DNA from 2 places in the Streptomyces sp. PTL18 genome. Region 1 is predicted to be linked to the other one. Evidence: predicted binding sites of a transcription regulator. Region 1 holds the regulator's gene; the other holds the start of a gene.

The links. The regulator HspR, encoded in region 1, represses chaperone genes until heat shock. The targets are predictions, from matches to a motif close to TTGAGNNNNNNNNNCTCAA.
Region 2: the regulator HspR is predicted to act here: its motif matches at 1,944-1,962, upstream of dnaK (molecular chaperone DnaK).

What each region holds. Positions count from the first base shown of each region.
Region 1 is NZ_JCAJZO010000020.1:92,822-96,229, reverse strand. Features, by position in the region: gene dnaJ (molecular chaperone DnaJ) at 24-1,190, shown strand; gene AC5WS8_RS29475 (heat shock protein transcriptional repressor HspR) at 1,195-1,644, shown strand; gene AC5WS8_RS29470 (sugar ABC transporter substrate-binding protein) at 2,290-3,396, shown strand.
Region 2 is NZ_JCAJZO010000018.1:128,410-131,817, reverse strand. Features, by position in the region: gene dnaK (molecular chaperone DnaK) at 34-1,896, opposite strand; gene AC5WS8_RS28235 (OsmC family protein) at 2,063-2,488, opposite strand; gene AC5WS8_RS28230 (alkaline phosphatase family protein) at 2,602-3,408, opposite strand, start outside.

The DNA of each region.
Region 1 (3,408 bases):
ACAGGGAAGGAGGGACGTCGGGGATGAGCACCAAGGACTTCATCGAGAAGGACTACTACAAGGTCCTCGGCGTCCCCAAGGACGCCACCGAGGCCGAGATCAAGAAGGCGTACCGGAAGCTCGCCCGCGAGTACCACCCGGACGCCAACAAGGGGAACGCCAAGGCGGAGGAACGTTTCAAGGAGATCTCCGAGGCGAACGACGTCCTCGGCGATCCCAAGAAGCGCAAGGAGTACGACGAGGCCCGCGCCCTGTTCGGCAACGGCGGGTTCCGTCCCGGTCCCGGGGCGGGCGGCTCCTTCAACTTCGACCTGGGCGACCTCTTCGGCGGCCAGGGCGGCGCCGGGGGTGGCTTCGGCGGCGGTCTCGGTGACGTCTTCGGGGGCCTGTTCAACCGCGGCGGCGGCGCGGGCACGCGTACCCAGCCCCGGCGCGGCCAGGACATCGAGTCCGAGGTCACACTGAGCTTCATGGAGGCGGTGGACGGCGCGACCGTGCCGCTGCGCATGTCCTCGCAGTCACCGTGCAAGGCCTGTTCGGGCACCGGCGACCAGAACGGCACACCGCGCGTGTGCCCGACCTGCGTCGGCACCGGGCAGGTGGCGCGCGGCTCGGGCGGCGGCTTCTCGCTGACCGACCCGTGCCCGGACTGCAAGGGGCGCGGGCTGATCGCGGAGCACCCGTGCGAGGTCTGCAAGGGCAGCGGCCGGGCCAAGTCGTCCCGGACGATGCAGGTGCGCATCCCGGCGGGCGTGTCCGACGGGCAGCGCATCCGGCTGCGCGGCAAGGGCGCACCCGGCGAGCGGGGCGGCCTGGCCGGCGACCTGTACGTGGTCGTGCACGTCAATCCGCACCCCGTCTTCGGCCGCAAGGACGACAACCTCACGGTGACCGTGCCGGTGACGTTCGCGGAGGCGGCGCTCGGTGCCGACATCCGGGTGCCCACCCTCGGCGGGCCCCCGGTGACGCTGAAGCTGCCCCCCGGCACCCCGAACGGGCGTACTATGCGCGCCCGTGGAAAGGGCGCGGTCCGCAAGGACGGCACCCGCGGCGACCTGCTGGTCACCGTGGAGGTGAGTGTCCCGAAGGACCTGTCGGGGAAGGCTCGTGACGCGCTGGAGGCGTATCGCGAGGCAACCGCGGGCGAGGACCCGCGGGCGGAGCTGTTCCAGGCCGCGAAGGGAGCATGATGCGATGGACGGCCGTCGACGCAACCCGTATGAGCTGACCGAGGACACGCCGGTCTACGTCATCTCGGTGGCGGCCCAGCTCTCCGGACTGCACCCGCAGACGCTGCGCCAGTACGACCGCCTGGGGCTCGTGTCCCCGGACCGCACCGCGGGCCGGGGCCGGCGCTACTCGGCCCGCGACATCGAACTGCTCCGCCAGGTTCAGCAGTTGTCGCAGGACGAGGGCATCAATCTGGCCGGCATCAAGCGCATCATCGAACTGGAGAACCAGGTCGCCGCGCTCCAGTCCCGTGTCGCGGAACTTCAGGCCGCGCTCGACGGCGCGGCGGCGGCGATGCGTCAGCGCGAGGCGGCCGTCCACGCCTCCTACCGCCGCGACCTGGTGCCGTACCAGGAGGTGCAGCAGACCAGCGCGCTGGTGGTGTGGCGCCCGAAGCGGCAGCAGCAGGACTGAGGGGAACACCCGACGGCGAAGGGGCCCGCGGCGCAGCGCGGGCCCCTTCGCCGTGCCGGAGCCGGTGAGCTTCGGGGCGGCGGGCGGGGGCAGGTCCGAGAGGCGGCCGGGCCCTGGCGGGGCTGCCGGACGACTCGTTGGCGGGCACGACGGCGGTGGCCGCCGCGGCGGTCGTGCGTCGTCTGGCTGGGTTTATTCGGCCCTCTGATCGGATCGGGACGCGGCAAGGCATCCGTGATCACGACCCGTGGGACGAGGGAGAGGCTGTACAGGAACTTTACTTTTCGCTGACTCTTCGGGGAGCCGGACGTTCGACACCCACTTGTGGATGCGTGACGAAGATCACGTTTCATGGAAATTTACCGAAGCGCTGAGATCCGTCGGCTGGTTGACCTTGTGTCAGGTACCGATCGCGCCAGGTGACGGACTGAATTCGCATCAGGCGGGCAGGGGCGGAGTGCCGCCACGCGACGCTCCCTTGGTTTTCACTTGACTCGCACAGTGATCCTGTTGCCATCTCGTTAACCCGTAGTTCTTGACGCTGCGTACCGTCCCCGCGTTGGCTTTCAGCCACCTGGGTCGCAACGCTGCTCCCTCGCCCGGAAGGCACCTGATGTGATTGCTCGTACCACCCGTAGGACCGCTGTGCGTCGTACCGCCATGGCCCTGGCCGCCTCGGCGTCGGCCGTCTCGCTCGCCGCGTGCGGGGTCATCGACGGAGTCGGCGGCAGCAGCAGCTCCGCCACGCCGAAGAAGGGCAACGACATCACGGTCGGTCTCCTTTTGCCCGAGAAGGAGAACCCGCGGTACGACAAGTTCGACTACCCCATCATCAAGAAGCAGGTCGCCTCCCTCACCGACAACAAGGGCAAGGTCGTCTACGCCAACGCCGACGCCGACCCGGCCACGCAGAGCAAGCAGCTCGACCAGATGATCGCCGACAAGGTGGACGTGCTGCTGGTGGACGCGGTCGACGCCAAGGCCATCGCGCCCGGCGTGCAGAAGGCCAAGGACGCGGGCATCCCGGTCATCGCCTACGACCGTCTCGCCCAGGGCCCGATCGACGCGTACATCTCCTTCGACAACGAACTGGTCGGCCAGGTCCAGGGCCGCGCCCTCACGGACGCGCTCGGAGCCAAGGCGTCGAGCAGCAAGATCGTCATGATGAACGGCTCGCCCACCGACCCGAACGCGGCGCAGTTCAAGGAGGGCGCGCTCAGCGAGCTCCAGGGCAAGGTCAACATCGTCAAGTCCTACGACACCAAGGACTGGAAGCCGGAGAACGCCAAGGCGAACATGGCGCAGGCGATCCAGGCTGTCGGCCTGGGCAACATCGCCGCGGTCTACTCCGCGAACGACGGCATGGCCGGCGCCGTCATCGAAGCGCTGAAGGAGGCGGGCGCCAGCAAGATCCCGCCGGTGACCGGGCAGGACGCGGCGCTGGACGCGGTGCAGCGGATCGTCTCCGGTGAGCAGTACATGAGCGTGTACAAGTCGTACCCGGAGGAGGCCAACAACGCGGCCGAGATGGCCGTGGCCAAGGTCCAGGGCCGCTCGATCGAGTTCGACGCGCTGACCCGTGACCACGTCGACAGCCCGACGGAGAAGAAGATCCCGTCGATGCTCGTGCCGGTGGTCGCCCTGACGAAGGACAACATCAAGGACACGGTGATCCAGGACGGCATCTACACCGTCAGGGACATCTGCACCGGGAAGTACAGGGCGGACTGCTCCGCCATCGGCCTCCGGTGACCCGGCCCCGGG
Region 2 (3,408 bases), on a different contig from region 1:
CCGCCCGAACCGTGCCCGGCGGCGAGCGCGGGCTCAGGCCGCGCCCCCCTTGGTGTCCCTGTCCTCGTCGACGACCTCCGCGTCCACCACACCCTCTTCCTCCCGCGGTGCCGTGTGCTGCCGAGCGTCGTCAGGGGACGTCTGCTGGGACTGGGCGTACATCGCCTGGCCCATCCTCTGGCCGACCGTGGCGAGCTTGTCCACGCCGCCCCGAAGGGCCGTCGTGTCGGCGCCCTCCTTGAGCAGGTCCTTCAGTTCGGTCACCGCCGCCGTCACCTCGCCCTTGGTGTCCGCGGGCACCCGCTCGTCGTTCTCCCGCAGGAACTTCTCGGTCTGGTGGACGAGCTGCTCCGCCTGGTTGCGCGTCTCCGCCGCCTCCCGGCGCCTGCGGTCCTCCTCGGCGTACTCCTCCGCGTCCCGCATCATCCGGTCGATCTCGTCCTTGGGCAACGCCGAGCCGCCGGTCACCGTCATCTTCTGTTCGCGGCCCGTCGCCAGGTCCTTCGCGGAGACGTGCATGATCCCGTCGGCGTCGATGTCGAAGGTCACCTCGATCTGCGGCACCCCGCGCGGCGCGGGCGGCAACCCGGTCAGGTCGAAGACACCGAGCTTCTTGTTGTACGCGGCGATCTCCCGTTCGCCCTGGTAGACCTGGATGCCGACCGACGGCTGGTTGTCCTCGGCAGTGGAGAAGATCTCCGAACGCCGCGTCGGAATGGTCGTGTTGCGTTCGATCAGCTTGGTCATGATGCCGCCCTTGGTCTCGATGCCGAGGGACAGCGGGGTCACGTCGAGCAGCAGCACGTCCTTGACGTCGCCGCGCAGGACACCGGCCTGGAGGGCCGCGCCGACCGCCACGACCTCGTCCGGGTTGACGCCCTTGTGCGGGTCCTTGCCGGTGAGTTCCCGCACCAGGTCGGTGACCGCGGGCATCCGGGTGGAGCCGCCGACGAGGATCACATGGTCGATCGCGGACAGCTCCACGCCCGCATCCCGGACCGCCTGGTGGAAGGGCGCCCGGCAACGATCCAGGAGGTCGGCCGTCAGCTCCTGGAACCGGGCGCGGGTCAGCCTCTCCTCCAGGTGCAGCGGCCCCTCGGCGGAGGCGGTGATGTACGGCAGGTTGACGGTCGTCTCGGTGGAGGCGGACAGCTCGATCTTGGCCTTCTCCGCCGCCTCCCGCAGCCGCTGCAGCGCCATCTTGTCGGCGCCGAGATCGATGCCGTACTGGCCCTTGAACCGCTTCACCAGGTGGTCCACGACCCGCTGGTCCCAGTCGTCACCGCCGAGGTGGGTGTCACCGTTGGTGGCCTTGACCTCGATCACTCCGTCGCCGATCTCCAGCAGCGAGACGTCGAAAGTGCCACCGCCGAGGTCGAAGACGAGGACGGTCTGCTCCTCGCCGCGGTCGAGGCCGTAGGCGAGGGCCGCCGCCGTCGGCTCGTTGATGATCCGCAGGACCTTCAGCCCCGCGATCTCCCCGGCCTCCTTGGTGGCCTGCCGCTGGGCGTCGTCGAAGTACGCGGGCACGGTGATCACGGCGTCGGTGACGTCCTCGCCCAGATACGCCTCGGCGTCCCGCCTCAGCTTCTGCAGGACGCGCGCGGACAGCTCCTGGGCCCGGAAGCGGGTGCCGTCCACGGATCCCTGCTCCGGGAAACGCCAGTGCGCGTCGCCCATGTGCCGCTTGACCGAGCGCGCGGTGCGCTCGACGTTCGTCACGGCCTGCCGCTTGGCCACCTCGCCGACCAGTACCTCGCCGTTCTTGGCGAAGGCCACGACCGACGGCGTTGTCCGCGCACCCTCGGCGTTGCTGATGACGGTGGGCTCACCGCCTTCCAGCACGGCCACCACCGAGTTCGTCGTCCCCAGATCGATCCCGACCGCGCGTGTCATCGCCGTCCCCTTCCGCACGGGCGCCTTCCCCGACCCCATCACAAAACTTGAGTGACCCCTTGTCAAGGTGCACGACCCGGGGGCCCCGACGCGAGGCCGAGTACCCGGAAAACGGCGGTGCCGCGCCCCCTCGGCGGGAAGCGCGGCACCTTCGCGAACACGAGGGTCAGGCGAGCTTGGCGTCCAGCGTGATCGTCGTACCGGTCAGGGCCTGGCTGACCGGGCAGTTCTTCTTGGCGTCCTCGGCGGCGGCGACGAACGCGTCGTTGTCGATACCGGGGACGGTGCCCTCGACGGTCAGGTGGATGCCCGTGATGCCCTCACCCGGCTGGAAGGTGACGTCGGCCTTCGTCTCGAGCTTGGTGGGCGGGGTGCCGGCGCCGGTCAGGCCGTGCGACAGCGCCATGGAGAAGCAGCTGGAGTGGGCGGCGGCGATCAGCTCCTCGGGGCTGGTCCTTCCGTTCGCCTGCTCGGCCCGCGACGGCCACGACACCGGCTGCTGGCCGATGCCGGAGGAGTCGAAGGTGACGACGCCGTTGCCCTCGAGCAGGTTGCCTTCCCAGACGGTGTGAGCGGTGCGCGTGGTTGCCACGGTTCTTCCTTCTTTTCGATGGGGGTCCCGTTGCCGGGGTTCCGTCGCTCCCATCCGATCACACCCGGCCCCCGCGGACCCGGTTTCCCTCCGCGTCGGCCTCCGGTTCGTCGTCAGGCGGCGCGTTCGTCCTCCTCCTCGGAGAGGGGCAGTGGTACTTGGGGGCCGTCCCACTCGCGCAGCCAGCGACGGAAGACCTGGTGGACCTGCTCGGCGCCGACGAGTTCGGCGCCCTCCTCCGCCGGGGCGGACAGTCCCACCGGCCACAGCAGGAAGGGCCGGCCCTGGGCGCCGCCGAGCCCGCCGTGGGAGCCGATCTGCTCCTCGAACGCCAGGACTTCGCCCTCGACCGGGTCGTACCAGGAGTTGACCATGATGTCGGCGGCGTGCGGGAAGGAGTGCGTGCGCCGCACGGCGTCGGCGGCACCCGCCCCGAAGCCCGTGAGCGGACCCGTCTCGTCGGCGAGGCGGTCCACCGGGATCTCGGCGCCGAACGCGCCGAGCACCACCCCTCCGTGCTCCTCGCTGCGGACGAGGACGAACCCGATGCCGGGATGGTCGGCGAGCGTGGACAGCAGCGCGGGGTGGCGGCGGTCGATCTCCTCCTTGCTCATCCGGTGCGGCACGTCGGGGAAGGAGACGAGGCCGAGATTGCCGGAGGCGAGCACGATCGGCTCCGAGTGGCGGCGGGAGGCCCGCTTGTGCTCGCCGTCCTCCTCGACCGGCCTGCGCAGCGCGGCCCGTACGGCGGCGCGCGCCTCCGCCCCACTGTGGGTGCGCCCGACCTTGCGCGGCACGTTCAGACCGCAGCCGGCGCGCACCAGATCGGCGAGGCCGAGCCCGTACCGGGTCCGGAAGGTCTCGCCGGGGCTCTGCCCGTGGTCGGACAGGACGACGATCCGGTACGGACGCGGCGCGTG